DNA from 2 places in the Brachybacterium sp. J153 genome. Region 1 is predicted to be linked to the other one. Evidence: riboswitches for the same ligand, from Rfam matches in the RefSeq annotation. Region 1 holds a riboswitch; the other holds the start of a gene.
What was found. A riboswitch is a leader RNA that binds a small molecule or an ion and turns the genes downstream of it on or off. The one in region 1 is predicted to bind FMN.

Region 1 (15,740 bases):
TGGAACTGGGCGAAGCTGGTCTCCAGGGTCTCCCGGGCGCGGGACAGGTCGAAGCGGTCCAGCAGGTTGACGGCCATGTTCGGCGTCGGCCGGAACGCCGAGCGGAGCGGGTAGGTGCGCCTAGAGGCGAGGGAGGCGACGGCCGCGGCGTCGAAGTGCGGCCCCGCGAGCACCACCGCATGCCCCTCGGTGTCGATGCCGCGGCGTCCTGCTCGCCCCGTGAGCTGCGTGAACTCCCCCGGGGTGAGATCGGCGTGCTCGACCCCGTTGAACTTCACGAGCTTCTCGAGCACGACCGAGCGGGCCGGCATGTTGATGCCCAGTGCGAGGGTCTCCGTCGCGAAGACCACCTTGATCAGGCCCTGCGCGAAGAGCGTCTCCACCACCGCCTTCAGCAGCGGCAGCATGCCCGCGTGATGCGCGGCGTAGCCGTCGAGGGCGGCACGCCGGAAGGCCTCGATCCCGAGCACGTCCTCGTCCTCGGGGCCGATCTCGGCGAGGTGCTCGTCGAGCACAGCCCGGATCCGGCGGCGCTCCTGCTCGTCGGTGAGGTGGACGCGCGCCCGGGAGCACTGCTGGACGGCACCCTCGCAGCCGGCGCGGGAGAAGATGAACACGATCGCGGGCAGCAGCGCCGCATCGTCGAGCAGCGCGATGACGTCGGCGCGTCGCATCGGCCACTGCCCGCCGCCCGGACGCCCGCCCCGCGGCCTCCCGTCCTGAGGGCCGTCGCGGTGCCCGCGGTCGGGCCGACCGCCCTGCCGGTGGTCGCTGCGGCCCTCGCCGCCGGAGGTCCCTCCTGCTCCGGGGCGATCGGGGCCCTGATCGCGGCCTCCGCGCCGGCCGTGCTGACCCGAGCCGCGGGGCCGGTGCCGACCGCTGGTGCCCTTCCGCCCGCGGTAGCCGCGTCCGCGCGGGCCGCCGGAGCGCTCGTCGACCGGGAGGGAGAAGGAGGTGACCCGCTCGATCTCGGGGTTCACCACGCGATGCGCCCGGGCGCCGGGGCCCTGGGAGACCACCGCCTCACCGGCCTCGTCGACGAAGAGGTCCAGCAGTTCCTCGCCCGCGATCACGTGCTGCCACAGCGGCACGGGTCGCGTCTCCGAGACCACGATCTCGGTCTCCCCGCGGACCTCCTGCAGCCATGCCCCGAACTCCTCTGCGTTGGAGACGGTCGCGGAGAGCGCCACGAGCTGCACCGAGAGGTCCAGGTGCAGGATGACCTCCTCCCAGACCGGCCCGCGCAGGCGGTCGGCGAGATAGTGCACCTCGTCCATGACCACGAAGCCGAGGTCCGTCAGGAGGTCCGAGTCGGCGTAGAGCATGTTCCGGAGCACCTCGGTGGTCATCACGACCACCTCGGCCTCGGGCCGGATCGAGGTGTCGCCCGTCAGCAGGCCCACCCGGTCATGTCCCAGCCAGTCCACCAGCTCGCCGAACTTCTGGTTCGACAGCGCCTTGATCGGTGCGGTGTAGAAGACCTTGCGGCCCTGTGCGAGGGCGAGGTGGACTGCGAACTCGCCCACCACGGTCTTGCCGGCGCCGGTCGGGGCGGCGACCAGGACGGAGCTGCCGGCCTCGAGGATCCGGCAGCCCTCCAGCTGGAAGTCGTCGAGGGTGAAGTCGTAGCGCCGCGTGAAGGCGCTCAGGGCGGAACCGGCCTCGCGCCTCTCCGCTGCCCAGCGGGCGTAGCGATCCGCGGGTGAGGTCATCGGGTCCTCCTGGTGGTGCTCGCCTCCTCGGCCCCCGGCTCCGGCACCTCCGCCAGCAGACGGACGGCGCCGGGCAGCACCCGAACGGTCAACGGGAGCAGGGCGCGCGCCTCGCCGTCGGCATAGGCGCGCAGGCCGCGCCCGTGGCGCAGGCCCACCGTCACCTCGCGCACGGGGCGGGTCGCGAAGCCCCGCACGGAGGTATGGGTGCCGCGGAAGACGCGGGGGAAGAAGCGCAGCAGCTGGATGCGGGAGAGTCCCTCGAGGGTCACGAGCTCGAGCTGACCGTCGTCGACCCGCGCGTCGGGGACGACCCGCATCCCCCCGCCGAACAGACCGGTATTGGACACGGTCAGCAGGGTCGCATCGATCTCGATCCGTTCCCCGCCGTCGATCTCGAGCCAGTACGGGAACGGGGAGAACGCGGCGAGCTCCCGGAGCACGGCCGCGGTGTAGCGGGTGGACGCCCCCCGGGTGGAGCTGTTGGCCCGGGCGTTGACGAGGGCGTCGAAGCCGAGGTTCACGTTGCCCAGGGCGAGGGAGCGGTGCGGCAGGGAGTGCTCGCCGGCGGCGGTGATCTCGAGGGCGTCGATGGTCACCGCGGGGCGCGAGAGGGCGTGCAGCAGCGACCGGGTGGACGCCTCGGGATCGTTCAGCGGCAGCCCCAGGGCGCGTGCGAAGTCGTTGCCGCTGCCGGAGGGGACCACGCCGAGCCGCACCGGCGAGCCCGCCACGATCTCCGCGCCGAGGGAGACAGTGCCGTCCCCGCCCACGACGACGAGGGCGGTCAGCGTGTCCCGGATCTCGAGGGCGCGGGCCCGCGCCACCTGGGCCGACGGCCCGGAGAGGTCGACGACGGAGATCCCGGCGAGGCTCAGCAGGTTCGCGACCTGCCGGCCGGTGCGCCGTGCCGCGCCGAGGGCCGCCGTCGGATTCGACAGCAGTCCCACTCGGAGTCGACTCACCGATCGTCCTCGTCCAGGCGCGAGGGCCCGTCGATCTCGCTCGCCTCGTCATCGGCGAGCCCGTCATCGGACTCCTCGCCGGTGATGCCGTGGCGCTTGTCGTGGATCAGCGCGATGATGATCGCGCCGAAGAACAGGGAGGCCACGGCCGCGGACATCGCCAGCAGCGTGAAGGGCTCCGGGGTCGGGACCATCACGGCGGTGAACAGCACGCTCGCGAAGATCAGCCAGCGCCACGCCTTGAGCATCGTCTTGCCGCGGATGATGCCGAGGAAGTTCAGCAGCACCATCACCACCGGCAGCACGAAGGCGATGCCGAAGGCGAGCATGGTCTTGACCAGCATCGCGAGGTACTCGTCGTACCGGATCAGCTGGTCGGTCGTGTCGCCCTGCGGGGTGAAGGAGAGCAGCACCGGAACCAGCTGGTTGATCGCCCAATAGCCCGCGGCGCAGCCGAGGAAGAACATGGGGATCGCGGTGCCGAAGAAGCCGATCGCGTACCGGCGCTCCGTGCGGTGCAGGCCAGGCATCACGAAGAGCCAGATCTGCAGCATGATCATCGGCGAGGACAGCAGCAGGCCCACGTAGGCGGACATCTGCAGCTTCACGCTCAGGCCGGTGCCCACGCCCTGGAAGTTCAGCGAGGCGGGGAGCCCCTGCGCCTCGGCGAGGCGGAAGGGCCGCTCGAGCAGCGCGTACACCCAGTCGAAGACGAACCAGCCCACGATCGCGAAGACCACGACGGTGATCGCGCAGATCACCAGGCGGTTGCGCAGCTCCAGCAGGTGCTCGCCGAGGGACATCCGCCCCTCGGGGTTCTTGGGCGTGCGCGAGCGCTTCTCCTGCGCGGTGCTCTGGGCGTCGCCCTGGGTGTCACTGGCCACGTCGGTCTCTCCTCCCCGTCGTCGACGGTCCGGTCCGCAGCTGCGGACCGGACCAGCAGCGTCCTGTGTCGACGCTGATCAGTCGCGACGGTAGGAGTCGTCGTCCTCCCGGGAGCGGACGGGCTCGCGGTCCGCCTCGTCGCGGGGGTCGTACTCGCGCTCGTCCCGACGGGGGCGGTCCTCGCGGCGACGGTCCTCGTCGCGGGCGGGGCGCTGACGCGGGGCGTCGTCGTCCTCGTCGTCCTCCGCGCGGTCGTCGCCGCGCAGCTCCTCGACCTCGCTCTTGAACACGCGCATGGACCTGCCCATGTTGCGGGCGAGACCGGGCAGCTTGTTCGCGCCGAAAAGCAGCACGACGAGCACGATGAGGATCACGATCGGCCAGGGGCTACGGAAGAAACCCATGAAATTCCCTTTCAACAGCGCCGCGGAGGTCTCGCGAGCGCACCTATCATCCCACAGCGGATGGGGCACATGACGAGCGGCGAGGTCCGGGATCGGGCCTCCGCACGGCGGGTCGATTCAGGGTAGCGGCCCCGTCTGGCTGTGACGTGCGTCCGCGGCCCGTGCCACGGTCACGATCGTGTCTCTCAGATCACTCGGGGAGAGCACCTCGGCCGCTCCCGCCGCCTCGAGCACCGCGTCGACGAGCGCCGCGCGGATCGGCGAGTCGAGCCGGGCGAAGGTCCGACCGTTCTCCCCGTCGCGCAGCTCCCCTGCCGCGAAGGACTCGGCGATCCAGTGCGCGGGCGGTTCGAGCGCGAGCCAGACCTCGCTCTCGACGCGGCCGCCGAGCTCCGCTCCCGCGGCGTCCTCCGCACGGGACTGGGGGGTTCCGTCCGGCAGCAGTTCGACGATGCGGTCCAGGCGGAACCGGCGCGGCCCCTCGGCGAGCTCGCAGTCGGCGATCAGGTATGAGCGGGAGCCGTCGGTCTCGATCCGCTCGGGACGGATGCGGCGGACGCTGGTCCCGGGGCGGTCCGCCGAGGAGTAGCGGATGGTGAGGGCGCCCGCGGCGGCGTCCCCGGCGGCGAGGGCGCGCTGGACCGCGGCGAGCACCGCCTCGGCGCGGTCCGCCGTGCGCGCCGCGGTGGCGTCGGCGGCGATCGCGTCGTCGACCTCCCGGGCCGTGGGGAGCACGGGGTCGCCGTCGGGCGCGGCGCTCGCGGGGTCCCCCGCGGTGGGTTCCCGGTCCGCGGCGACGTCGGCGTCCTCGCCCCGCAGTCCGGCGAGCAGCTTGGCACGGGCGCTCTCGAGCACGCTCTCGGCCTCGCCTGCTGCCTCCTCGAGGGTCGCGAGCCCCGCGAGGAGCGCCGTGATCTCGGGGGGCGTCAGGCGGAGGGCGCGGCGCAGCGGGTCCGCATTGCGCACCCGCACCGTGCCGGCCTCCCACTCGGCCTCGATGAGGTCCTCCCAGCCGGTGCCCATGTCCCCGCAGACGAACAGCACCTGCAGGTCGTCGATGAGCTGCTTCTCGGTGACGCCGACGGCGGCGGCGAGCTCGGCGAGCTCGACCTCTCCCCGGCTCATCACGTAGGAGGCCTCGGAGATCAGCCGGGAGAGCACGTCGCGGTCCGTCGCCGTGGTGCGGATCCGCGGCCGCGGGCGCACGGGTGCCGCCTCGAGCGCGGTGAGATCGGCGGCTCCCTCGTGGGCGGCGCGGAGAGCGGCGAGCACCTCCAGCAGCTCCTGGCGCCAGGAGTCGGGCCCGGTCAGCTCGAGCCAGCGGAGATTGCCGAGCACGAGTCGCCGCGCCGCGGTGCGCGGGAGTTCCGGCAAGGTGACCTCCCGCGCCTCGAGCGGGGCGCCGGCGCGGTCGCGGATCGCGAGGGCCTTGAACGGCTCCACGCGGAGGGTCGCCGGGGCCCGGTCGTCGCCGGTGTGCAGGGACTCGAGCGCGGTCGCCAGATCGATGCCCTCGGGGCGCGGCCGGGTGCTCGCGGGCAGGGCCGCGGGAAAGGACTCGATGCGGGAGGCGCGGAAGACGCGCGGCGCCTCGCGGTCCAGGTCCCAGCCATGGACGTACCAGTGCCCCTCATGGACGCCCACCACCCAGGGCTCCACGCGCCGCTCGGCGGGTGAGCCCTGCGCGGTGCGGTAGACGAAGCGCACCCCGTGCCCGGCGGTGACCGCCTCGAGCAGCGGCGAGAGCACGGGCAGGGACTCGACGGCGCCGCGCGGGGTGCGCCGCAGCAGGTCGGGATCGGCGTCGTGGCCGAGGCTCAGCAGCTTCGCCCGGACGCGCCGCGCGGCGCCGCCGGCGGCCGCGGCGTCCCAGGCCCTGCTCGCAGCGAGCAGCACGGTGTACTCCGCGGCGGTGAGGTCCAGCACCGCCCCCGCACGGGGCGAGTCGATCCGGTAGTAGACCGTGTTCTCGTCGAGCACGTCCTTCTCGGTGGTGAGCGGCAGGCCGAGCTCGAGGATCGACGCCTTGTCCCGCTCGAACATCCGCTCGCGCGCGGTCTCGGAGGCGGCCTCCGCGTAATCGGGGATCACCGCGAACAGCTTCCGGCGATCGATCCGTCGCCGTGAGCCGATCGTCATGATGACGTTGAGCAGTCGTTCCACACCCTTGGCAGCCACCTGCCCAGACTACTGGTCCGAGCACCCGCTCCCTCCCGCCTACGCTGGTGCCCATGCTGCGTTGGGAACGAGGGACCGTCGTCGAGGAGCGCCCGGGGTGGCCGGGCGTCGCACGGATGCTGATCGCGCTGGACGACGGGACCGGACAGGTCCCGGCCCTCGCGTACACCGAGCTCACCGGGGCCCCGGCGCGCGGGGAGCGGGTCCTGCTGAACACCAATGCGCTGCGCCGCGAGCTCGGCACGGGCGGCGAAGCCCTGGTGATCGCCCGCCCCGACGTGCTGCCGGAGGCGGAGGAGACCACGGGCCACCTGGTCAAGGCCCGGTACACCCCGATGCAGACCATGGTCGATGCGATCGACGACCCCGACGGCGAGCACTATGCGACCGTGCGCGACGCCGACTCCCTCGAGGGGATGCCGGTCGTCGTCGCGGACCTCCACTCGGCCCTGCCCGCGATCGTCGCCGGCGTGCGGGCGACCCGACGCTCGGCCCGCATCGCCTACGTCCACACCGATGCCGCGGCCCTCCCCGCGGCCTTCTCCCGCACCGCCGCCCGACTGCGGGAGACGGGCCTGCTGGCCGGCGTGATCAGCGCGGGTCAGTCCTTCGGCGGCGACCTCGAGGCGGTCACGGTGCACTCCGCGCTGCTCGGCGCACGGCACGTCCTCGGAGCCGACGTGGCGATCGCGATCCAAGGTCCCGGTAACCTCGGCACCGGGACCGGCTGGGGCTACTCCGGCGTGCAGGCCGCGGAGGCGCTGCACGCGACGGCCGTGCTCGGCGGGACGCCCGTCGCGAGCCTGCGCGTCTCGAGCGCGGACCCCCGGGAGCGGCACCGGGGCCTGTCCCATCACTCCTCGACCGCCTACGGCCGCGCGACCCTGGTTCCGGTGGACCTTCCCGTGCTCCCCCCGAACGACGTTCGCTACAACGCTTTTCATGCGTCTGTACGGGAACAGGTGGAGACGTCGATCCTTGCGCCCTCGATGTCCCGCGGCGGCGCGCATCGGATCGTCGGTGTCGACGCGCGCGGCCTGCGCGATGCGCTCGAGGAGATGCCCGTGCGCCTGTCGACCATGGGCAGGACCCTCGCGGAGGACCCGGAGTCCTTCCTCTATGCCGCGCTCGCCGGACGCCGGGCCGCCGAGCTGCTGCCCCCGCGCTCCTGACCGCTGCGGCGGAGCGACCCGACGCGGGACCCGGTCAGGCGCCGTCGGCCGGGTCGACGGCCTCCCCGCGCTCCCGGATCAGCTCGCGCAGCCGGTGCGCGGCGGCCACGGCGCGCGGTCCGTCGTAGCGCTGCAGCGCCTGAAGCGGATGGGTGGTGCCGTCCCACAGGTTCACGTGCGCCCAGGGGTCCCCCATCGGGAAGCTGACGTCGAGGATCTCCGGCCAGCTCAGCTCGCGTCGCGAGAAGACGTTCTGGATCACGAGGCTGTGCGGCCCCGCGATCAGGCGCACGCGAGCCTCGAGGTGGCAGAAGGCGAGGGCGGCCACGCCCAGCGCCACGAGCCCGGCCCGACCGGCCGGCTCGAAGGATTGCAGGAGGATCGCCCCCGCGATCATCCCGCCGAGCACGATGCCGCCGGAGAGATAGGCGGCGACCCGCACCGCCCGCGGACGCATCACGATCGGAGGGTCCTGCAGGGCGTCCGCTCCCCCGGTCGAGGGGTCCGCTCCCCCGGTCGGCGTCATCGCGCCGCCTCGGCTCGGCGGAGCCCCCGTCGTCCCGGCATCCCCGGGCTCAGATCCGGCAGGCCTGGATCGCGGTGACCAGGATGGCGCGGGCGCCGGCGTCGTAGAGCTCGTCCATCATGCGGTGCGCGGACCGGCTGTCGACCATGGCGCGCACGGCCGACCATTCGCCGCCGTGCAGCGGCGAGACCGTCGGCGACTGCAGGCCGGGGGTGATCTCGACGGCGCGCTCGAGCAGCGAGGTCGGCACGTCGTAGTCGAGCATCACGTACTCGCGGGCGACGAGCACGCCCCGGAGACGTCGCTCGAGCACCTCGAGGGAGCGGGCGGCCTCGTCCTCCAGCTCCATGCCGGGGCGCGAGAAGAGGACGGCCTCGCTGGTCATGATCGGTTCGCCGAACGGCTCCAGCCCCGCTTGGCGCAGGGTCGTGCCGGTCTCCACCACGTCGGCGATCACGTCGGCGACGCCGAGGCGGATCGAGGACTCGACCGCACCGTCCAGGTGGACCACCCGGGCGGTCACGCCGCGCTCGGCGAGGTGGTCCTCGACGAGGTTCTCGTAGCTGGTGGCGATGCGGGCGCCGGCCAGCTCGGGCACGTCCAGCTCGGCGCCGATCGGGGCCGCGAAGCGGAAGGTCGACCGGGCGAAGCCGAGGGCGAGGATCTCGGCGGCCGGAGTGCGGGAATCGAGCAGCATGTCCTGCCCGGTGATGCCCACGTCGACCGTGCCGGAGCCGACGTACACGGCGATGTCTCGCGGTCGCAGGTAGAAGAACTCGACGTTGTTCTCGCGGTCGACGACCACGAGCTCCTTGGACATGCCGCGGCGGCGGTAGCCCGCCTCCTGCAGCAGCTCGGCGGCGGGCTCGGAAAGGGCGCCCTTGTTGGGGACGGCGATGCGGAGCATGGATCCTCCTGGCCGCGGGGCGGCCGACGGGTCGGGGTGGGGCGGGGCGCGCTAGGCGCGCTCGGCGGGTCGAGTCGAGCGCTGCGGGGCTCAGAGGTGGCGGTACACGTCCTGCAGGGAGATGCCCTTGGCCACCATCATCACCTGCAGGTGGTAGAGCAGCTGGCTGATCTCGAGGGCGGCGTCCTCGTCGGTCTCGTGCTCGCAGGCCATCCAGACCTCGGCCGCCTCCTCGACGATCTTCTTGCCGATCTGATGGACGCCCGCGTCGAGCTCGCGGACGGTGCCGGAGCCCTCCGGTCGGGTGCGGGCCTTCTCGAGGAGCTCCGCGTACAGGCCCTCGAAGTCCTTCGGGGCGCCGTCGGCGGTCTGCATGTCGGAATCGTTCACCCGGTCAGGGTACGCGTCCGGGGAGGATGCGCCGACGGGCGGCCCGTCCAGCGGACCGCCCGTCGGGAGAGGGACGGAGGACTGTTCAGTCCCGGCGCACCGTGGGATCGAGATGCGCGGTCTCCACGGAGACCGCCCCGCCCTCCCCGGCGACCCGTCGGCTGCGCACACGCCACCAGACGACGAAGCCGATGGCCGTGAAGCAGCCGTAGAAGATGTACATGAAGGCGCTCGCCCAGTACCCGGCGCTGATCAGGAGCGGCACGCCGACCACGTCGACGGCGACCCAGATCAGCCAGAACTCGACCCAGCCCTTGGCCATGCCGTAGGTCGCGAGGAGCGAGCCCATGAAGATCCAGGCGTCCGCCCATACCGGCTCGTAGGAGCCGAGCGCGCGGAAGATCGGGGTGAGCAGGGCGGTGCCGCCCACCATCGCGACGACCAGCAGGGCGCGCGTGCCCCATGAGGCCCATTCGGGCTCGACGGCGGTGCCGCCCTCGTTGCGGGCCTGCCGCCAGCGGACCCAGCCGTAGATGCTGGTGGCGATGAACATGATCTGGCGGCCAGCCTGGCCGAGGAGGTTCACGTGGTCGGCCTCGCCGAAGAGCGAGCCGAGGAACACCGTGAGCAGCAGCAGGTTGCCGACGATGCCCACGGGCCAGGCCCAGACCTTGCGTCGCATGCCGCCGAGCGCGCTGAGCAGTCCGAAGACGTTGCCGAGCACCTCGCGCCAGAGGAGGAACTGTCCGTTCCCGAATTCGAGTCGGGCGTGGAAGAGCCACTGCAGAAGATCCATGAGGGTCCTTTCTCCCGTCGGATGCAGTGGCTCCGGGGGAAAAAGGGATCCAGCAGGCCTCGGCGAGCACCGCGGGGGTGCGTCCGAGGACCTGCAGGACGTGCGCCTCTCATCCAGGCTGTACTGTCGGTGCCGGAATTCCACCGGCTCCACCGCAGGGATGCGGGTCGCGGACTGTCACCGCCGGCTCGGACTTTCACCGACCCCGGAGCACGTCACTTCGTGTGACCGGCACAGGATACCCCTGCGCCGAGCGGCACGGCACGCCCTGTGACGGGAGCGACCGGAGGATGCTCCAGCACCGCCCGCTCAGTGGGCGCGGTGGACCGAGGCCAGCTCCCGCAGCGCCGAGATCTCGTCGGCCGCGTTCTGCGCGCGGTAGATCGCGGAGCCGGCGACGAAGACGTTCGCCCCGGCCTCGGCGCAGCGCTCGATGGTCTCGCGGGAGACGCCGCCGTCGACCTGGATCGAGACCTCGAGATTGGCGGCGCTGATCGCCCGGCGGGCGCGGCGGATCTTGGGGAGCATGGTCTCGAGGAAGGACTGGCCGCCGAAACCGGGCTCCACGGTCATGATCAGCAGCATGTCGAACTCGCCGATCACGTCGAGCAGCGGCTCGACGGGGGTGGCGGGCCGCAGGGCCACGCCCACCTGGGCGTTCTTGCGGCGCAGCTCGCGCGCCAGGCGGATCGGGGCGGCGGTGGCCTCGAGGTGGAAGGTGACCGAGGAGGCGCCGGCCTCGGCGAAGACGGGCGCCTCGCGATCGGCGTCCTCGATCATCAGGTGCGCGTCCACCGGGATCGCCGACCGCCGCACGATCTGCTCGACCATGCTCGCGCCGAAGGTCAGGTTGGGCACGAAGTGGTTGTCCATGACGTCCACGTGGACGCTGTCGGCGGTGCTGATCTTCTCCAGCTCGGCGCCGAGGGCGAGGAAGTCGGCGTTGAGGATGCTGGGGTGGATGTACTGGCCATCGGTCGAGTAGGCGGCGTTCATCGGGTCGGGTGTCCTTCCTCGGAGGGGGCGTCGGGCGTGCGCAGCAGCGCGATGTACATGGCGTCGGTCCCGTGCACGTGCGGCCACAGCTGGACCGAGGGGCCGTCGCCGAGCTCGATCTCGTCCCGGCGACCGGGCAGGACCCCGGCGCGCACGGCGGGCCGGGCGTCGAGCTGCTCGACCTCCGGTCGCTCCTTGAGCACATCGGCGACGACGAGGCGGGTCTCGGCGAGGTGCGGGGAACAGGTCACGTAGGCGACGACGCCGCCGGGGGCCGCGGCGTCGAGCGCGGAGCGGAGCAGGTCCCGCTGCACCCTCCCCAGGGTGGCGATGTCGGAGGGGCTGCGACGCCAGCGTGCCTCGGGCCGGCGACGCAGCGCTCCGAGCCCTGAGCAGGGAACGTCCGCGAGGATGCGGGAGAAGCGACCGGGCAGCTCGGCGCCGATGGTGGTGCCGTCCGCGGTGCGGGTCTCGATCTCGCAGCCGGCGTCCCGCAGGCTCGCGACGGCGCGGTCGACGAGCTCGGTGCGGTGGGGCTGCAGCTCGACGGCGAGGAGGTCCGCGTCGTGGTCGACGGTCAGCCCGCCGAGCAGGGCGGCCTTGCCTCCGGGACCGGCGCACAGATCGAGCCAGTGGGCGTCGTCGGCGCGGACCAGGTCGTCCGCGCCGAGGGCGAGGGCGAGGGCCGCGAGCTGGCTCCCCTCGTCCTGGACCGCGACGCGGCCCTCGCGCACCAGGTCGATGCCGCCGGGATCGCCGGAGGGCCAGGCGGCGGAGAAGACCGAGAGCCGGCCCTGGCTCGCGCCGTGGTCGATGAGCTCGTCGAGATCGGTGAGGCCCGGCCGCATCACGAGGGACACCGCGGGGGCCTCGTTCTGCGCGGCGAGCAGGGCGTCGATCTCCTCACGGGAGCGGCCGTGACCGCCGAGGGCGTCCTGCAGGGCGCGCACCACCCAGCGGGGGTGGGAGTGGACGACCGCGAGGTGCCCGGCGGGGTCCTTCTCGCGGTCCGGGGCGACCTGCTCGATCCAGGTGGGCAGGTCCTTCTCCCCCACCCGGCGCAGCACCGCGTTGACGAAGCTCGCGCCGCCCGCGCCGACCTCGGACCGGGCGAGGGCCACGGTCTCGCTGGTCGCGGCGTGCGGGGCGACGCTCATGTCGAGCAGCTGGTAGGCGCCGAGGCGGAGCACGTCCAACAGTGCCGGCTCGACATCGGCCAGGGGACGGTCCACGCAGGCGGCGAGGACGGCGTCGAGGCGGCCCTGGGCGCGCAGCGAGCCGTAGAAGAGCTCGGTCGTGAACGCGGCGTCGCGTCCGCTCACCCGGTGGCTGCGCAGGAGCCGCGGGAGCACGAGGTTCGCGTAGGCGTCGTCCTCGCGGATCAGGCGCATCCCCTCGAAGGCGACCTGGCGGGACGGGGTCGAGCGGCGGCCCCGCTCGGAGGGCCGGGAGGCGGACCAGCCGCGGCGCGGCCCGCCCTCACCGCGGCTGCCGGAGCGCTCACGGCCCTGGGCGTCGCGGGGCCGACGGTCTCCGCCGCCGTCCCTCGGACGGTCCTCGCGGCGACGGTCGCCCCGTCGGCCGTGGTCCTCGCGTCGGCCATGGTCGTCGCGTCGGCCGCCGCCCCGCTGCTCGCTCATGCCTGCTCTCCGTCCTGCTCGTCCTCGAAGCGGGCGCCGGGGACGAGCCCCGCGCCGCGCGCCCAATCGGCGGCGCGCATCGCCTTCCGTCCCGCCGGTGCGAGCGTCGAGATCGCGACCGCCTCGGTGCCCGTGCCCACGAGGAGCTGCCGCTTGGTGGTGCCGATCTCGCCCGGTGCCAGGGCGGCTCCGAGCGCGTCGAGGGAGGCGGGCTGGACCGCCTCGACCCCGAGGATCTTGGTGCGGGCGCCGTCGAGGAGCGTCCAGGCCCCGGGCTGCGGGCTCATGCCGCGCACGTGGGCGGAAACCTCGTCGGCGGAGCGGGTCCAGTCCACGCGGGCCTCGGCGGGGCTGAGCTTCGGCGCGTGGGTCGCGGCGGCGTGGTCCTGCGGGGCGAAGGTCGCGGTGCCCGCGGCGAGGGCGTCGAGGGCCTCGAGCAGCAGGGCGGCGCCGTCCTGCGCCATCCGGTCCAACAGCTCCCCGGAGGTCTCGAGGGCGCCGATCGAGGTGCTCGCGATGGTGATCACATCGCCCGTGTCCAGGCCCTCCTCGAGGCGGAACACGCTCATGCCGGTCTCCTGCTGACCGGCGAGCACGGCACGCTGCGCGGGGGCGGCGCCGCGCCATGCCGGCAGGAGGGAGAAGTGGAGGTTGACCCAGCCGTGGCGGGGGATGTCGAGCGCGGCGCGGGGCACGAGGTTGCCGTAGGCGACGACAGGGGCGGCGTCGGGCGCCAGCTCCCGCAGCTGCTGCTGCACGGCCTCGTCGCGGAGCGTGGCGGGGGTCAGCACGGGCACGCCGGCGTCGAGGGCGAGGGCCTTGACGGGGCTCGGCGCGAGCCGGCGACCGCGGCCGGCGGGGGCGTCGGCACGGGTGAGCACGCCCACCACCTCGTGGTCCGAGTCGAGCAGGGTGCGCAGGGAGGGCAGGGCGGCCTCGGGGGTTCCGGCGAAGAGCAGTCGCATGATGGGCCGAGTCTACGTCCCGACCGGGTGATCACCTGCGGACCAGCGGCTCCGCGCCCCGGCCGCTGCGGCTCAGAACACGTCGGGCGGATCCAGCCGCACGCGCAGGCTGCCGCGCGCCTTGCGGGCGGAGCGGGCGGCGACGGCGGTGCGCAGGGCATCGGCGAGCTCGCGCGAGCGGGACGGCTCGAGGCGCAGCACCGCCCGGGCGCGTCCCGCGGCGTCGGGCCCCTCGAGGTCCGTGGGACCGAAGACCTCGGCGCCTTCGGGCAGGTCCGCGGCCTCGAGGAACTCGCGGCAGGCCTGCCGGTCCCCGACCACCTCCGCGATGCGGCGGAAGGGGGGCAGGCCCAGCTCGCGGCGGTCGGCGAGCACACGGTCCGGGAAGACGGTGGAGCGGTGGGCGACCAGATGGCGCACCGCGGGCAGGGTGGAGGTGCCGACCACGAGCACCTCTCCCCCGTCGTCGGCGCTGCGCACGAGGGCGATCGCGCCCTGCCAGCGGCGCACCGCCTCGACGTCGGCGTCGAAGGCCGCCCGGCCCAGCGCGGCGTCGACGTCGAGCAGCAGGGCGGCTGCGTAGCCTCCCGGCGGCGCGGGCTCCGCGCCGGGGGTGGAGACGACGATCGCGTCCTCGGGCACGGCGTCGTCCTCGAGCGGTCCCTGGGCTCCACCGGCCACGCGCAGGCTCGCCTGCGGGAAGGCGCGGGAGAGTTCCTCGGCGGTGCGGGTGCTGCCCACCACGGCGGCCCGCACGTGCGTGCGATCGCACTCCGGGCAGCGGTAGGCGTCCTCGCGGCGACCGCAGACCCGGCAGTGCAGGGCGCCGTGGCGCCCGGTCACGGACAGCGGGGCGCTGCAGGTGGGGCACTGGGCGCGGGTGCCGCAGAAGGTGCAGGCGATCGCGGGCACGTAGCCGGTGCGCGGCACCTGCACCAGCACCGGGCCGCGCTCGAGACCGCGGCGGATCACCCGCATCGCCTCCTGCGGCAGCCGCGAGCGTCCCGAGGGGCCCTCGCGGTCGCGGAGGTACTGGTCCATCGCCACGATCCGGGGCCGCACCGCGTTCACCGGGGCGGGGACGGGCTCGAGGCGGGCGAGATATCCGGCATCCACGAGGGAGCGCAGCGTCACCGACTCGCTCGCGCCGAGGAAGAGCAGGGCGCAGCGCTCCTCGGCGGAGCGGCACTGCAGCACGGTCCGGGTGTGCGGGTACGGGGCGCGGGGCTCCTCGAGCAGGTCGTCGGCCTCGTCCCAGCAGATCACGAGCGCCAGATCCCGCACCGGCGCGAAGGCGGCCGAGCGGTTGCCGAGCACGATGCGGGTCGCGCCGCGGAGGATGCGTCGGAAGGTGCGGTACCGCTTCTCGGGCCCCTCGGTGCCGGCGAGGACCTCGTGCTCGATTCCGCGCTCGGTGAGCACCCGGGAGAGGCGTCGCACGTCCCGCTGGTCGGGGGCGACGACGAGCGCCCCCTGGGCGGGGTCGAGGGCGGCCAGGGCCTCCGCCGCCACCTGGGTCCAGGCGTCGACGGGGTCGAGGGTGAGGGTCGCGCGCGGGACGGGTCCGTCGGGCCGACCCGCGCGGGCGAGGAGCGCGGCGAGGCCCGGATAGCGGTCGCCGGATCTCCCCGCCGGCGCAGCCGACGCAGCCGACGGCGCCGACGGCGGGATCTCCTCGGCCGTCTCCTCCGCGGTCGGGCCGGACTCCGCCTCCTCGACGGTGCCCTCCTCCGCGGCGCTGTCCGCCTCCGGGGCGGACTCCGCCTCCGCGGCGGCACGGTCGGCCTTCTCGGCGCGGGCGTGGCGGGGTGGCAGCGCGAGGCGGAGCACATCGCCGACGGTGCCCGCGCTACGGGCGGCGACCTCCTCGCAGACGCGCATCATCTCCGGCGGCACCACCACGTCCTCGGAGACGAGGCGGACGAGCGGGGCGAGGGCCCGATCGGTCGAGGGCTCGGCGCGGCGCTCGAGGACGATGCCCTCGGTGTCCTTGCCGGAGAAGCGCACCCGCACCCGCATCCCGGGCCCCGCCGCGGCGGTCTCCGGGGTGACCGCGTACTCGAAGGGACGGTCCAGGTGCGGCAGCACCCCGATCAGGCGGACGCTCGCGACCGGGAGCTCGTCCGCCACCGCGAACCCCGCGGTGGTGCGCAGACCACCGGCCCGGGCCGCATCGGGGCGGCCCGGGTCCGTGCGGGCGGGAA
Region 2 (15,740 bases), on a different contig from region 1:
GGCGTGGGCAGCGGGACCGGTGCGGTGACCTGCAGGGCGGATTCCTCGACGACCAGCAGGTCGGTCTCCTCGATCTCCCGGCGATGGGCGACGAGGGCCTCGATCGAGATCAGGGCCAGGCCGTGCCGGTCGGCGAAGTCCCGCAGCGCCGGACCGCGCATCATCGTCCCGTCGTCGTGGACCAGCTCGACGATCATCCCCACGGCCTCGCGTCCCGCGAGGCGGGCGAGGTCGACCGCGGCCTCGGTGTGTCCGCGACGCTCGAGCACCCCGCCCGGTCGAGCGCGCAGCGGCAGCACGTGCCCGGGGCGGATGAGATCGGCGGCGCAGGTTCCCGCCCCGCCGAGCACGCGGAGGGTGCGGGCGCGGTCCGCGGCCGAGATGCCGGTGGTGACACCGGCGGCGGCGTCGACGCTCACGGTGTACGCGGTGCGCAGGGGGTCGGTGCTGTGCTCGACCATGAGCGGCAGCTCGAGCCGGTCGGCCCGTGCGGCCTCCATCGGCGCGCAGAGCAGCCCGCTCGAGTGGCGCACCGCGAAGGCGATCAGCTCGGGGGTGGCGCACTCGGCGGCGAGGATCAGGTCGCCCTCGTTCTCGCGATCGGCATCGTCGACCACGACCACCGATCGACCGGCCGCGATCTCCTCCACGGCACGGCCGACGGGGTCCAGGCGCAGGCCGCTCATCGGTCCGCCCCCGTCGGCAGCAGCCGGCCGGCGAGCCGCTCGACGTACTTCGCCAGCACGTCCACCTCGAGATTGACCACGTCGCCCACGGTCCGCCGGCCGAGGGTGGTGCGGTCGAGGGTCTCGGGGATCAGGCCGATGCTGACCTCCGCGCCGGTGATCCCCGCGACGGTCAGGCTCACCCCGTCGACGGCGAGGGAGCCGCGGTCCACGACGTACCGCTCGAGGCCGTCCGGGAGCTCGAGGCGCAGGAGGGTCGTGCCGCCCGCCTCGGTGCGACCGGTGATCCGGCCGATGCCGTCGACGTGGCCCTGGACGATGTGTCCGTCGAGCCGCCCGTCGGCCCGCACGCAGCGCTCGAGGTTGACCCGGTCGCCGGGTGCGCGGGAGCCGAGGGCCGTCGCGGCGAGGGTGGTCGCGATGACGTCGGCGGTCCAGGTGGTCCCGTCGTGGGAGGTGACGGTCAGGCAGCAGCCGTCGACGGCGATCGAGTCGCCGAGGCGGATCCCCTCGAGCACGTGGGGCGAGCGGATCCGCAGGCGCGCGGGGCGGCCTGGGGCCGACGGATCCGCGGGGACCTCCTGGGGGTGCTCGAGGGATTCGATCGTGCCGAGCTCCTCGATGATTCCGGTGAACATGGCGGTCCTTTCGGGGGTCACGCCGCGCGGGGGCGCAGCAGGAGGCGGAGGTCGGTGCGACCGTCCGCCGAGGTCAGGGGGCGGGCCTCGACCAGCTCGAGGTCGAGCCGGTCGGCGAGGGTGGTGATGCCGAGGTCCGCGACGGCGGGGGTGCCGGCGCCGAGGAAGGTGGGGGCGAGGTGGACGATCAGTTCGTCGACCAGCCCCTCCCCCAGGAAGGCGGCGGCGAGGATCGCGCCGCCCTCGACGAGCACCTGGCGGACGCCGCGGGCGAAGAGCTCGGCGAGCGCTGCGGCGGGATCACGGGTGGGCAGCGCGAGGGCCGGGCCCGCCGCCGGGTCGGGGGCGAGCAGCTCGACGCGGGCCGTCCGCCCCATGACGGCGCGCAGCGGCTGGCGCCGAATGGGGGCGCCGTCGGCCGTGCGCGTGGTGAGCCGGGGGCGATCCGCGCGGGCGGTGCCGGTGCCGACGAGCACCGCGTCGCAGCGCTCCCGCAGCTCGTGGACCTCGGCGCGCGCGGCCTCCCCGGTGATCCAGCGGCTCGTTCCGTCGGCCGCCGCGATGCGGCCGTCGAGGGTGAGGGCGAGTTTCCCGGTGACGAGGGGGCGGGAGTGGATCAGCCCGTGCTCCCAGCCGCGCAGGAGCTCCAGGGCGCGGTCGTGGGGCGGCCCGGCGGGGACCAGCTCGACCTCGATCCCGGCGGAGCGCAGACGCTCGAGTCCGCCCGCGGCGAGGGGGTTCGGGTCCCGGCGGGCGATGACGACGCGCCGGATCCCGGCTGCGAGCAGGGCCTCGGTGCAGGGTCCGGTGCGTCCGCGGTGGGCGCAGGGCTCGAGGGTCACGACAGCGGTCCCGCCGGGGGCAGGGCCGCCGAGCCGGGACAGCGCGTCGACCTCGGCGTGGGCGGTGCCCGCCCCGCGATGCCATCCCTCGGCCAGCACCTCGCCGTCGGCGGAGAGGATCACGCAGCCCACGCGGGGGTTCGGTCCGGCCGGGACGGGATCGCTCCCCGGCGGGCCGGGGGCGAGGTCGAGCGCGCGCTCGAGCGCTCGCTCCTCAGCGGGGGTGATCATGTGCGCTCCTCCGGTCGGTCGCTCACGGACCGGACGAAGGGGCGTCGGGACGTCGCCCTGCACGGGGACCGCGGCGTCCCGCGAGGGGACGCCGAGCGGTCGCCACAGGGCGACATCGCGTGCGCTTCCCATCCGGACTCTCACCGTCGGTCCAGGAGTTCCACCTGGTCAACCGAGGGCCAGAGGCCATCGGGTCGCGGACTGTCACCGCCGGCTCGGAATTTCACCGACCCCAGTGCACGCGAGCTTCTCAGCTCGTCGCCGACCACGGTAGCAGTCCGGACCAGGGCGCCTCGCGGGCATGACCCGGGATGAACGGCGGCGAGAGCGGGTCACCCGTAGGTGTCGCGCGGTCCCCTCCAGGTCACGGTGCGGCGGCCCTTCTTCCAGGTGCGCTGGGAGGCGGCCGGGCCGGTGACCCGCAGCTCGGAGACCACGTGCGAGCCGACGTGCTCCTCGATCGTGGTGATCAGCTGCGGGGTGAGCAGGCGCAGCTGGGAGGCCCAGGCGGAGGAGGAGGCGCTCACCACGAGCACCCCGTCCTCGAAGGAGACGGGGCGGCAGTGGGTGCTGATCCGCTCGCCGACGATCTCGTCCCACTCCTCGAGCACGCGCCCGGTGTTCATCCCCGCGGTCCAACCCAGGTTCCCGAGGACCTTGCGCAGCACCGACTCGATGCCCTGCGGGTCGCGGGGATCGGGCCGGGCGCCGGAGTAGCCGGGCGCCCTCGTGGAGCGATCGCGCACGTCACGGGCCTGTGTCTTCGCCGAGATCGGGTAGAGGCCGCGGTCGCGGGCGGCGGCGCGGGAGCGGTTCACGGTGCGGCGGGCCAACTCGAAGGGGTCCGACGGCACGGGGGGCGCAGGCGGGTCGACGGGGTCCTCGCCGGCCGCGGGTCCGCGATCCGCCCGAGGGCGATCCGGCCGAGCCGGGACCTCACGGACAGGGACCTCACGGGAGCGGTCCTCCCGGACGGGATCCTCGTCTGTCGGCTCCGGCCGGGGCGCCCCACTCCAGGTGGAGAGGTCGTACGGATTCGCGAGCCGGGGACGGCGCGAGGCGGCCGGGTGCTCGGTCATCGGGTGCTCACCAGGAGCCGCTCGTCCGCGGGACGGCCGCGCCGAGGGTGACGTCGACCAGGTGGATCTCGCCGGTGAGGGAGTCCGGGATGTCGCTGTCGTTGGCGGTCGTGATCAGCACCTGCGAGGCGCCGGTGACGATGCGGCCCAGGCGCTCGCGCCGGTGCACGTCGAGCTCGCTGAAGACGTCGTCGAGGATGAGGATCGGCTCCCCGTCGCCGAGGTCCCCCTCCTCGAGACGCAGCAGGTCGTAGCTGGCGAGCCGCAGGGCGAGGGCCAGCGACCAGGACTCGCCGTGGCTCGCATAGCCCTTGGCGGGGAAGTCGTGCAGGCGGATCTCGAGGTCGTCGCGATGGGGGCCGGCGAGGGTCACCCCGCGGTCGATCTCCTCCTCGTGGCGCTCGGCGAGCAGCGCCAGCAGGGCGTCGTGGATCTCCCGGGTGCCGGGCAGCTCCCCGGGCGCGGTGCCGAGATGGTCCAGGACGGCCGACCGGTAGGCGACGTCGGCGGGGGACGTCACCTCGCCGCGCTGCCCGGGCGGCAGGTCGAGCGACTGCTCGGCGCCCTCGTCGGTCGCGACCCGCAGGTAGGAGTAGCCGAGATGCGGACGCAGCCGGTTGACCAGGTGCAGTCGCGCGCGCAGCAGCTCGGCGCCGAAGCGGGCGAGCTGCTGGTCCCAGACCTCGAGGGTGCTCGCCGCGGACTCCGCCGGGTCGAGCCCGCCGACGCTGCGCCCGCTGCCGCCGCGGCGCATCGAGCGCATCTGCTTGAGGAGGTTCGAGCGCTGCTTGAGCACGCGGTCGTAGTCCGCCTTCACGCCGGCGAAGCGCGGGGCGATCTCGAAGAGGAGCTCGTCGAGGAAGCGGCGTCGCCCCTCGGGATCCCCCTTGACCAGGCCGAGGTCCTCGGGGGCGAAGAGCACGGCTCGGACCTCGCCGAGGAGGTCGCGGAGACGGGAGACGTTCTGCCCCTGGACCCGGGCCCGATTGGAGCGGCCCGGGGTGATCTCGAGGTCGACCTGGAGGGGCCGCCCGGCGCGAAGGAGGCTCGCGCGGATGATCGCGGTCGCCGAGCCGCGGTGGACGAGCGCGGCATCGTGCGGGACCCGGTGGCTGGACAGGGTCGCGAGGTACCAGAGGGCCTCGACGACATTGGTCTTGCCCTGGCCGTTCGGACCCACCAGGACCGTGATCCCGCTCTGCACGGGCAGCTCGAGGCGCTGGTAGGAGCGGAAGTCGGTGAGATCGAGGGCGGTCAGCTGCACGGAGGAGGAGCTCCCGCGCTCAGATCCGCATCGGCATGATCAGGTACTTGTACGAGGTGTCGGGGGCTCCCTCGAGGGAGTCCTGACCGCTCATCACCGACGGCTTGATGGAGTCGGTGAAGGTCAGCCGCGCGAACTCGGTGCCCAGGGCGCCGAGGCCGTCGAGCAGGAAGCCGGAGTTGAAGCCGACCACGAGGTCCTCGCCCTCGAGCTGTGCCTCGAGCACCTCGCTCGCCTGGGCGTCGTCACCGGCGCCGGCCTCGAGGGCGACCTGGCCCTCGGTGAAGGACAGTCGCACGGGGGTGTTGCGCTCGGCCACGAGGGAGACGCGCTTGACCGCGTCGATCAGCGCGCCGGTCGCGACAACGGCGGTGATGGCGGTGGTGTCGGGGAAGAGGCGGCGCACGGGCGGGTACTCGCCGTCGACCAGGGTCGAGGTGGTGCGCCGGCCGCCGGCCTCGAAACCGATCAGGTTCGCGGAGGAGTCCTCGGTCAGGGCGATCTCGACGCTCCCGCCGGTGGACATCGAGCGTGCCACCTCGTGCAGGGTGCGGCCGCGCACGAGGGCGGTGAGCTCCGTGCCCGGAGTCGAGGGGTTCCAGGTCAGCTCGCGCAGCGCCAGGCGGTAGCGGTCGGTGGCCATCAGAGTCATGGTCTCGCCCGCGATCTCGACCTTCACGCCGGTGAGCAGCGGGAGGGTGTCGTCCTTGGAGGCGGCGACGGTGACCTGGGAGATCGCCTCGGCGAAGACGTCCGCCGCGACGGAGCCGGCGACCGGCGGCATGGCCGGCAGCTGCGGGTACTCCTCGACGGGCAGGGTCGCGAGGGCGAAGCGGGCGCTGCCGCAGCGGACCTGGAGCTTCGTGCCCTCGAGGGCGATCGAGACGTCCTTGTTCGGCAGGGCGCGGACGATGTCCGAGAGCATGCGCCCCTGGACCAGGACCTCACCGGGCTGCTCGACCTCGGCATCGAGCCGGATCTGCGCGCTGACCTCGTAGTCGAAGGTCGAGAGCTGCAGCTCGCCGCTCGCGTCGGCGACGATCCGCACGCCCTGCAGGATCGGCATCGCCGGACGGACGGGGAGGGTGCGGGTGGCCCAGGTGACGGCGTCGCCGAGGACGCCGCGGTCGAGGTGGAACTTCACCGTTGCCACTCCTTCGCAGTGGTCGAATGCCAGATCGGGGGACAGCGTATCGGTTTCCTCGCGATGCCGCCGACACACCGGTCGTGATCCTTGACAGTCGCGGCTCTCGGCGCCCGCAGGCTGCTCGCCCGAGTCGTCGGATCCGTGCGTCTCGGCTCCGTCCCGACGGCGTTTCGGCACCGTCCGCGCATCCACATCCCCGACGAGCACTGAACTACAGTCCTCTTCTTCACAGCTGTGGATCCTGTGGATTCACCGCAACACTGCAGGTCGTACGGAGAACGACAAGAGTGGACGGATCGTTGATCGGCGAGATCGGTCCGTGGGCGAGTTGTGCATCGATCGGCCAGGACCACCGATTCCTGTCATTCGCCCGTGCACAACCGCTCCTGCGCTTATGCTTCGCGATCCACACTGTCCACAGAGTTATCCACAGTTGGGGAGAACTGGTCGCTGACCTGGCCTGTTCTTCTCCAATTGCTCGCTGCTGCTCTCCGCTGCGCCCCGTTGCCCCTTGTCGCTCCCTGCGGGGCCCTCAGCGGCTCAGCGCGCGGAGTTCGAGCTCTTGATCCGCGCCGTGAGCTCCGTGACCTGGTTGAAGATCGCCCGACGCTCCTTCATGAGCTCGCTGATCTTCTTGTTCGCGTGCATCACCGTGGTGTGGTCGCGCCCGCCGAACTCCTCGCCAATGCGGATCAGCGGCATGTCCGTCAACTCGCGGCACAGGTACATACCGATCTGCCGCGCCGAGACCAGTCGCCGCGACCGGCCGGTGCCGATGATCTCCTCGACGCTCAGCCCGTAGTAGGTGGCCGTCTGCGCGATGATCGTCGCCGCGGTGATCTGGGCCCCGTCGTCATGGGAGAGCAGATCCTTCAGGACGCTCTCGGCGAGGGTGACGTCCATCGGCTGCCGGGACAGCGAGTGCAGCGCCTGCACCCGGATCAGCGCCCCCTCGAGCTCACGGATGTTGGTGGCGATGTGCGAGGCGATGTACTCGAGGACCTCGTGCGGCACCTCGCCGGTGTTCTCCTGCGCGACCTTCTTGCGGAGGATGGCGATGCGGGTCTCGAGGTCCGGCGGCTGCACGTCGGTCATCAGGCCCATCTCGAACCGGGAACGCATCCGGTCCTCGAAGCCTCCGAGCTCCTTGGGCGGCAGGTCGGAGGTGATCACGATCTGCTTGTCCGTGTTGTAGAGCGAGTTGAAGGTGTGGAAGAACGCCTCCATCGTCTCCGGCGCCCGCTGTAGGAACTGGATGTCGTCGATCAGCAGGATGTCGATGTCGCGGTAGCGGGCCTGGAACTCCTGGGCCTTGCCGAACTGGCCGGACTGCACCGAGTTGATGAAGTCGTTGGTGAACTCCTCGGAGTTCACGTAGCGCACCACCACGTCCGGGTAGAGGCTCTGGGCGTAGTGGCCGACGGCGTGGAGCAGATGGGTCTTGCCCAGGCCTGAGCCGCCGTAGATGAACAGCGGGTTGTACGCCTTCGCCGGGGTCTCGGCCACGGCCGACGCCGCGGCCTGCGCGAACCGGTTCGAGGAGCCGATCACGAAGGTGTCGAAGGTGTACTTGGCGTTGAGCCGCGAGTCCTCGCCGAGGGTCGAGGTGCCCGACGGGGCCCGCCGCGGGGCCGGCCCGGGAGAGGGTGCCGAGGATCCGGTGACCGCGGAGAAGCCGTCGAAGGCTCCGGGGAGGTCGGCGGCCGTCCCGCGGCCGAACCGGGAGACGGGATCCTCAGCACCGGACTCGGCGCCGGCCGACGCGGCGGAGGAGGAGCCGGGCATCGCGGCCCGGCCCGGCTGATCGCTCGCGGGCAGCACCGACCCGCTGTCCCGATCGCGGCGGAACGGGGTGCTGTGGACACCGCGCCCGGAGTTGTCCACAGCGTCGTCCACAGGATGTGCACGTCCGACGGTAGGTGCCGAGTTCGCAGCGCCGCCGACGGGGTTCGCGGCCGGCGGCAGCTCGTCCTCGTCGTCCTCCTCGAGCAGCAGCGACTCGTCGACGGTCACCGCGAAGCGGATGTCGCGACCGGTGGACTCGCTCAGCGCGGCCTTGAGGGAACCGGCGATCCGGTTCTCGAACAGCTCTTTCGCCGAGACGGAGGGCGCTGCGAGCAGGGCGGTGTCCGCCACGACGGCCATCAGGCGGGAGAGGGTCAGCAGGGCGATGACGCGCTGCGAGACCGTGCTGTCGCGACGCAGGGTCGAGAGCGTGCGCTCCCAGATCTCGTCGACGTTCGTGTCCGGCATGCTCTCTCCTGGCGTTCAGCGGTCCGGCCAGTTTTCCACAATGGCCCGCGGATTGTGGACCGAGCGTGTGGACGGAGCGGGTGAGGTCGGTCCCCTTCGCTCGACCAGTCACCGGCAGGTGGCGTGGAGCACAGGGTTGACCGCGCATAGCGCCGTGCCGGGGTCGTCGGCCGCACGAAAGGCCGCACGGGATGTCAGGGAGAGTGAGAATCGGGCCACAACCAGGCGCTGGGAGGCTCCGAGCGTTGACCCTCCCGGGGGTCGCCCCTAAAATCGTGCAGTCAGCGCTGCGCGCCGTCCCGATCACGGTCCCCGGGTCCACTGCGGATCCACTCCGGTGTCGGATCGGTCCTTCGGCAGCCGCCCCGCCCCGGCGGGTGCGCCCGGACAACCCGTTCGTGCAGCAGACGACCAGACCACTTCGAGGGTTGCATCCCGCGCCCACGACCGAGGAGAACCGATGACCAAGCGCACCTTCCAGCCGAACAACCGCCGTCGCGCCAAGAAGCATGGCTTCCGCGCCCGCATGCGCACTCGCGCCGGCCGCGCCATCCTGAACGCCCGTCGCGCCAAGGGCCGCTCCGAGCTCTCGGCCTGAGGTCGCGGCGGGACGTGACCGGCACGGACGCCCCGTGACCTGGTCCCGTCACCGGCTCCGCACCGGCGACGAGTTCCGCGCCGTCACCCGAGGTGGCGTGCGCAGCGCCCGATCCCACGTGGTCGTGCACCTTTCCCTGCTGCCGCAGGGGACGGGGGCACCCCGCGTGGGATTCGTCGTGTCCAAGAAGGTCGGCAATGCCGTGATCCGCAACCGCGTCACCCGTCGGCTGCGCGAGATCGTGCGGCCCCGGCTCGGCGAGCTGCCGGCCGACGCGGCGATCGTGGTGCGCACACTCCCGGGCATCGCGGAGCTGCCCTTCGCCGAGCTCGAGGCCGAGGTCGACGGGGCGCTCGGCGCCGCCTCCCGCAAGCTCGCCCGCTCGCTGGAGCCCCGCTCCTCCGAGCAGCGGAGCGAGGATCGGCGATGAGCGGCGGACCCGTCGGCGCGATCCTGGGCCTGCCCCGTCGGGCCCTGCGCTTGCTGGTGCACGCCTACCAGCACGGCCTCTCGCCGTACACACCGCCGGCCTGCCGGTACGACCCCGTCTGCTCGCAGTACGGCATGGATGCCCTGCGCGTGCACGGTGCGCTCAAGGGGACCCTCCTGACCACCTGGAGGATCCTGCGCTGCAACCCCCTGACCCGGGGAGGGCCCGACCCCGTGCCCGCCCCCGGCATGTGGACCAATCCACGCCGACTGCGGCACCCAGCCGGGCAGGGCCTACCCTTGTCCGAGACCCCCGACCAGAGCCGTCACCTCGCATGAACGACATGCGCATCCGTGCGGCAGGAAGACCAGGCCGATGAACCCCCTGTATCCGATCGAATGGGCCGTCGCATGGCTCATGGTCCAGTTCCACCGACTGCTGTCCCTCTTCATGGAGGCGGACTCCGGGATCACGTGGGTGCTGTCGATCGTGGGCCTCACGGTGGTGGTCCGCACACTGATCATCCCGCTGTTCGTGCGCCAGATCCGCGCCTCCCGGGCGATGCAGATGGTCTCGCCCGAGCTGCAGGCCGTGCAAAAGAAGTACAAGGGCAAGACGGACCAGGAGTCCCGGCAGAAGATGGCCGAGGAGACCATGGCCATCTACCGGGAGGCCGGCGCGAGCCCGTTCTCCTCCTGCCTGCCGATCCTGCTGCAGATGCCGATCTTCTTCGGCCTCTTCCGCGTGCTCTTCAACAAGCTGCCGCAGGCGGCGGCCGGTGAGCCCTTCGGCCCGCTGACCACCCCCCTCGCGCAGTCCGCGAGCAGCTCGACGATCATCGGCAATGTCACCATCGCCGACTCCTTCCTCAGCCCCGGCGCCGGTGACCTCACGACCCGCATCGTCTCGGGCGTCATCATCGCCGCGATGTGTGCGGTCACCTTCTTCACGCAGCGCGAGCTGACCATGAAGAACATGCCCAAGGCGGCCCTCGAGGGCCCCATGGCAAGCACGCAGAAGATGATGCTGTACATGCTCCCGTTCATCTACGTGATCACGGGACCGGGCATGCCGATCGGTGTGCTCATCTACTGGCTCACCACCAACGTGTGGACCTTCGTCCAGCAGTACATCGTCATCCGCGCGACCCCGACCCCCGGGTCCGACGCCGAGAAGGCCCGCCAGGAGCGGATCAACGCCAAGCGTGCGAGGAAGGGCCTCGAGCCGCTGGACTTCACGCCGCCGAAGAAGGTCGTCGAGCCGGATCCCGAGCCCGAGCGCAACCTCCGCGTCCAGCCCCCCTCCAAGAACAAGGGTGGCAGGAAGCTCTCGGACCAGGAGAAGCTCGAGCAGGCCCGCGCCGCCCGCGCTCAGGCCGCCGAGGAGCGCCGCAAGGCCCAGGAGGCCGCCGGCGAGGTGCCGGGCGTGACCACCAAGCCCGAGCAGAAGCGCTCGAAGAAGAAGCGCAACCGCTGACCCCCGCCGGCCCGGGAGCATCGACGCTCCCGGGCCCGCACCCTTTCCCCGATCGGAGATCCGCGGATCTCCCCACCCGCCCGGAGGACCCCGAATGACCGAGAACGCCCCCGAGACCGTCGCCGCCCCCGAGGGAGCGGAGACCGAGCTGACCGCCGCCGAACAGGCCACCGAGGAGCAGGCCACCGTGGAGCAGGCCGCCGCCGTGGAGTCCGCTCCCGAGGAGACCACTTCCGAGGACTCCGCCCCGTCGGCCGACGCCGATCCCGAGGAGGAGGCCGACGACGACTCCGGCACCGCCGGCGAGACCGCGGAGGAGCGCGTGCGCCGTCTCGAGGAGGAGGGCGACATCGCCGCCGACTACCTCGAGGAGCTGCTGGACATCGCCGACCTCGACGGGGACATCGACATCGACGTGGACGGCGACCGCGCCTCCGTCGAGATCCGCGGCGCCGACCGTCTCGCGGAGCTGAACCGGCCCAAGGGCGAGCTGCTCGACGCCCTGCAGGAGCTGGCCCGGCTCGCGGTCCAGACCCGCACCGGCAGCCGCTCGCGGCTCATGCTCGACATCGGCGGCTTCCGCGCCGAGCACAAGGACGGCCTCGAGGGCCTCGCCGAGACCGCGATCGCCGAGGCGAAGGAGACGGGTGCCCCGGTCCCGCTGCGCGCCATGAACCCCTTCGAGCGCAAGGTCGTCCACGACGTCGCCAAGCGCGCGGGCCTCCGCTCCGAGTCCGACGGCGACGGCAAGAACCGTCACGTCGTGATCTACCCGGCGAGCTGAGGTCCCCGGTGCTGCCCCTCCCCGACACGCTGCGCCCGACGGCTGAGCGGCTGTTCGGCGACCGCCTCGAGCTCGCCGAGCGGTACACCGACCTGCTCGCCGAGCAGGGGCCCGAGCGCGGTCTCATCGGACCGCGCGAGGTCGAGCGGCTCTGGGAGCGGCACGTGGTCAATTGCGCCCTGCTGACCGACGCCGTCGAGGAGGGGACCTCCACCCTCGCCGACATCGGCTCCGGCGCCGGGCTCCCCGGGGTGGTCATCGCCATCGCGCGGCCCGAGCTGTCGGTCACCCTGATCGAGACCATGCAGCGGCGCACCACCTGGCTCGAGGAGGTCGACGCCGAGCTCGGCCTCGGCCTCGAGGTGGTGCGCTCCCGGGCCGAGGAGCTGCACGGGCGGCGCACCTTCGAGGTCGTCACGGCCCGTGCCGTCGCGGCGCTGGACAAGCTCGCCCGCTGGTCGCTGCCCCTCGTGGCCGACGGGGGGAGCCTGCTCGCGCTGAAGGGCGGCTCGGCGGCCGAGGAGATCGAGGCGGCGCAGAAGACGCTGCGGAAGCTCGGCGGTGTCGATCCGCGCATCGACCGCTACGGGGTGGGCGAGGTCGAGGTTCCCACTACAGTGGTCCAAGTGCGTCGCCGGGTGGAAGCGACCAAGAAGGGAGAGGTACGTGGCTGAGCAGCGCGAGGGGACCTCCCCGGGAGGCGGGACGATGGACGACACCCCGCTGATGCGCGAGCTCAAGCGCGACCACGACCGTCGGCGGAAGCTCGAGGGTCTCGAGTTCACCGCACCCGCGGAGACCCGCATCATCACGATCGCGAACCAGAAGGGCGGGGTCGGCAAGACCTCGACCACCGTGAACCTCGCCGCGGCCCTGTCCATGGGCGGGCTCGAGGTGCTGGTCATCGACGCCGATCCGCAGGGCAACACCTCCACCGCGCTGGGCATCGAGCACCACGCGGAGGTGCCCAGCATGTACGAGGTACTGGTCGAGTCCGCGCCGATCAGCGACGTCGTCCAGCCGGTGCCGGACATGGAGCGGCTGCACTGCGCCCCCGCGACCATCAACCTCTCCGGCGCCGAGATCGAGCTGGTCTCCCTCGTCGCCCGCGAGAACCGACTGCGCAACGCGATCCGCGACCACCTCGCCCACCGGGCGGAGGAGGGGTTGCCGCGGCTGGACTACGTGCTCATCGACTGCCCGCCCTCGCTCGGCCTGCTGACGGTGAACGCCCTGGTCGCAGCGCGCGAGGTGCTCATCCCGATCCAGGCCGAGTACTACGCGCTCGAGGGGCTCAGCCTGCTCCTGAACAACATCGAGCTGATCCGCCAGCACCTCAACCCGGATCTCGTGGTCTCCTCGATCATGCTCACGATGTACGACGCCCGTACCCGGCTCGCCGCCCAGGTGGCGCAGGACGTGCGCGACCACTTCCCCGAGCAGACGCTCGAGACGACGATCCCGCGCTCGGTCCGCATCTCCGAGGCTCCGAGCTACGGACAGACGGTGCTCACCTACGATCCGGGCTCGAGCGGTGCCCTGGCCTATCGGGCCGCAGCCCACGAGCTCACCACCCGCCCCGTTCCCTGACCTCGAGCATCACCGGGCCGGCGCCGTCGCCGCGCCCCTCACGCTCATCCCCGACAACACACGACCTCCGGAAGGACACGGCCATGACGCAGAAGCGAGGACTCGGACGAGGGCTCGGCGCCCTGATCCCGGGTGCGGGATCGACGCCCGCTCCGGCGCCCGAGGGCGAGCTGCGCACCCGTGTGCGACCGGCCACCGAGGAGCCCGAGCGGTCCAGCTCCCCCCGCCCGGTGGACATGTTCTTCTCCGGTGAGAAGGTCACCTCCGAGGAGGAGCGCCCCCAGCGCGAACGGGGTCGGTCCCAGGACCTCGCGGGCGAGATGGCCAAGGCCGCGGCCGCCCGGCGCGGTCGCGGCACGACGGCCCGCGGGGCCGGTGCTCGGTCCGGTTCCTCTGCGAAGGCTGCGGCCGACGGGGAGGGCCGCGCGGAGACCGCGGCCCCGGCGACCACTGACCAGGCGCCGACGACGAAGACCCCCACGAAGAAGGCATCCACGCGGAAGTCGTCCGCCGGCCGTACCTCGACCGCGAAGAGCTCCTCGACGGCCGGATCGACGACGACCCGCAGCGGGAGCACGAAGAAGGCGGCCGCGACGAAGCCGGCTGAGACGAAGCCGGAGAAGGATTCGGCGGCGTCCACCCCCTCCGCATCGGGAACCAAGCGCTCTTCCACGCGGTCCGCAGCCTCCACGAAGGCTTCTGCGGAGAAGCCCTCGGCGCGTCCGGCCGAGACAGGCGAGGAGAGCCCCGTGGTCGACGTCGAGGAGGTCGTGTATACCCCGGCCCGCGACTCCCAGGAGCCGTCCCGCGAGGCCGCGCAGTCGGCGGAGCAGTCCTCCGAGGAGCCGACGGACTCCGAGACGGAGACCATCGCAGCGACAGAGGCGCCGGCGGTCGAGGAGTCGCTCGCCGAGGGGTCGACACCCGAGCCGGAGCAGCCGTCCGAGGCACCGCAGGATGTAGAGCCCGTGCGCCAGGAGCTCGTGAGCGTCCCCGGTGCGGAGTTCGCCGAGATCCCGATCCATGAGATCCGGGAGAACCCGCGCAACCCGCGCACCATGTTCGATGACGACGAGCTCGACGAGCTGGCCTACTCGCTGCGCGAGGTCGGCGTCCTCCAGCCCGTCGTCGTCCGCCCGATCTCGGTCACGGAGGACGGGGAGTCGTTCGAGCTGGTCATGGGCGAGCGGCGCTGGCGCGCTGCCCGGCTGGCCGGCCTCACCTCGATCCCCGCGATCATCCGGGAGACCAGCGATGACGACCTGCTTCGGGACGCCCTGCTGGAGAACCTCCACCGCTCGCAGCTGAACCCCCTCGAAGAGGCCAACGCCTATCAGCAGCTCCTCGAGGACTTCGGCTGCACCCAGGATGAGCTGGGCGAGCGCATCGGACGCTCCCGCCCGCAGATCACCAACACGCTGCGGCTGCTGCGTCTGCCCGCCCTCGTGCAGCGACGGCTGGCGAGCGGCGCCCTGAGCGCCGGGCACGCCCGCGCCCTCCTCTCGCTCGACGATCCATCCCTGATGGAGGAGCTCGCCCAGCGCATCGTCACCGAGGGTCTCTCGGTACGCGCCGTGGAGCGCCTCGTGGCGCGGGGCGGCGAGCAGTCCGCGACCCGCACCATCCGGCGCAGCACGTACGACCCGCACGTCGTGGACCTCACCAGCCGCCTCTCGAACCGCCTCGAGACCCAGGTGCGCATCGACGTCGGCAAGCGCAAGGGCAAGATCACCCTCGAGTTCACGAACCTCGAGGACCTCGAGCGCCTCGTGGAAACCATGGGACTGGATCTGCCCCTCCCCGAGACGGGCACCGCGGGCGACTGATCCCCTTCCCCATGAGGGGCTCAGCCCGCGGCTGACGGTCGCGACGAGAGCGGCTCGGCCTGCGACTGACGCCCTCTCCGTGGGTTCCCGAGCGACCCTCGGCGCCAGCCAGAGCCTCCTGCTGTACTGCAGCGCTACGTTCGGCAGCCAGTGTCGGTGCCGGATATGCCCGTAAGGGTGCGATGGTCCTCGGGATGTGAGGCCTCGACGTGCTGTCGTTCACTTGTCCTGTCGTGGATCGGTCCTCCCTTCTCGAATCGACTCAGTCGGATCGCCAAGCACTTAGCCCGGACGATGGTTCCGCGCTGCAGCTCGTCGGGGGTGGGGGCGGGGGAACCCTCATCATTACGATATGACACGGAGGCGGCAGGTGTCAGTTCATGCAACTGCTCTGTCTCCTTACCGCTTCTCGGGCACTCCGCGGGCAGGCGGTGCACAGACTTGTGCACACTGTGGATCACCCGGTCTTTTCCCTGGTCAAAGCGCTTCACGAGAGCTTCTCCACCGACGTATCCACAACTGTGGACGGTCCGTGTTGGGATCTTCTTGAGACGACGCGTGTGGGTGTTCGCGATGTGGTGAGCTCGCGACCACCGGCGGTCTCGGGGCAGCGGACGGTGCATGGACGGTGTCGTGAGCGATCGACCAGATGTCGTCCTGGTCCTCTATTCACGGCGCTCGACGCCGTTCCCCGTGAAACTGGTCAGCACGTTCGGTGTTGTGGCGAGTTCGTGCCGTCAGGCACGATGCGCGCCTGGAGCAGGCACACAGAGATCGGCTGATGCTCTCGATGGCCGCTTCACGCGAAACCGACGCTGGGTCTCGAAGGCTCGGGGGTCACCAATCTGCAGGGAGCTGGTCACCCTCGTTCTGTCGTCGGCACCACCATGTCTGCC

Region 2: it holds a riboswitch for FMN, as region 1 does, so the genes downstream of both, ribD (bifunctional diaminohydroxyphosphoribosylaminopyrimidine deaminase/5-amino-6-(5-phosphoribosylamino)uracil reductase RibD) here and pnuC (nicotinamide riboside transporter PnuC) in region 1, are expected to answer to the same signal.

Annotation. Positions count from the first base shown of each region.
Region 1 is NZ_JAZDCH010000005.1:32,782-48,521, reverse strand. It holds gene V1258_RS03135 (DEAD/DEAH box helicase) at 1-1,712, opposite strand, end outside; gene V1258_RS03130 (diacylglycerol/lipid kinase family protein) at 1,709-2,677, opposite strand; gene tatC (twin-arginine translocase subunit TatC) at 2,674-3,561, opposite strand; gene tatA (Sec-independent protein translocase subunit TatA) at 3,640-3,966, opposite strand; gene V1258_RS03115 (WYL domain-containing protein) at 4,084-6,144, opposite strand; gene V1258_RS03110 (DUF3866 family protein) at 6,198-7,316, shown strand; gene V1258_RS03105 (PH domain-containing protein) at 7,351-7,842, opposite strand; gene hisG (ATP phosphoribosyltransferase) at 7,892-8,749, opposite strand; gene V1258_RS03095 (phosphoribosyl-ATP diphosphatase) at 8,840-9,124, opposite strand; gene pnuC (nicotinamide riboside transporter PnuC) at 9,225-9,935, opposite strand; FMN riboswitch at 10,033-10,152, opposite strand; gene rpe (ribulose-phosphate 3-epimerase) at 10,245-10,931, opposite strand; gene V1258_RS03080 (RsmB/NOP family class I SAM-dependent RNA methyltransferase) at 10,928-12,571, opposite strand; gene fmt (methionyl-tRNA formyltransferase) at 12,568-13,536, opposite strand; gene V1258_RS03070 (primosomal protein N') at 13,609-15,740, opposite strand, start outside.
Region 2 is NZ_JAZDCH010000017.1:128,194-143,933, reverse strand. It holds gene ribB (3,4-dihydroxy-2-butanone-4-phosphate synthase) at 1-686, opposite strand, end outside; gene V1258_RS09005 (riboflavin synthase) at 683-1,324, opposite strand; gene ribD (bifunctional diaminohydroxyphosphoribosylaminopyrimidine deaminase/5-amino-6-(5-phosphoribosylamino)uracil reductase RibD) at 1,342-2,397, opposite strand; FMN riboswitch at 2,513-2,642, opposite strand; gene V1258_RS08995 (DUF721 domain-containing protein) at 2,730-3,476, opposite strand; gene recF (DNA replication/repair protein RecF) at 3,484-4,740, opposite strand; gene dnaN (DNA polymerase III subunit beta) at 4,760-5,884, opposite strand; gene dnaA (chromosomal replication initiator protein DnaA) at 6,428-8,140, opposite strand; gene rpmH (50S ribosomal protein L34) at 8,601-8,738, shown strand; gene rnpA (ribonuclease P protein component) at 8,773-9,168, shown strand; gene yidD (membrane protein insertion efficiency factor YidD) at 9,165-9,506, shown strand; gene yidC (membrane protein insertase YidC) at 9,544-10,644, shown strand; gene V1258_RS08955 (Jag family protein) at 10,739-11,428, shown strand; gene rsmG (16S rRNA (guanine(527)-N(7))-methyltransferase RsmG) at 11,437-12,102, shown strand; gene V1258_RS08945 (ParA family protein) at 12,137-13,018, shown strand; gene V1258_RS08940 (ParB/RepB/Spo0J family partition protein) at 13,102-14,844, shown strand.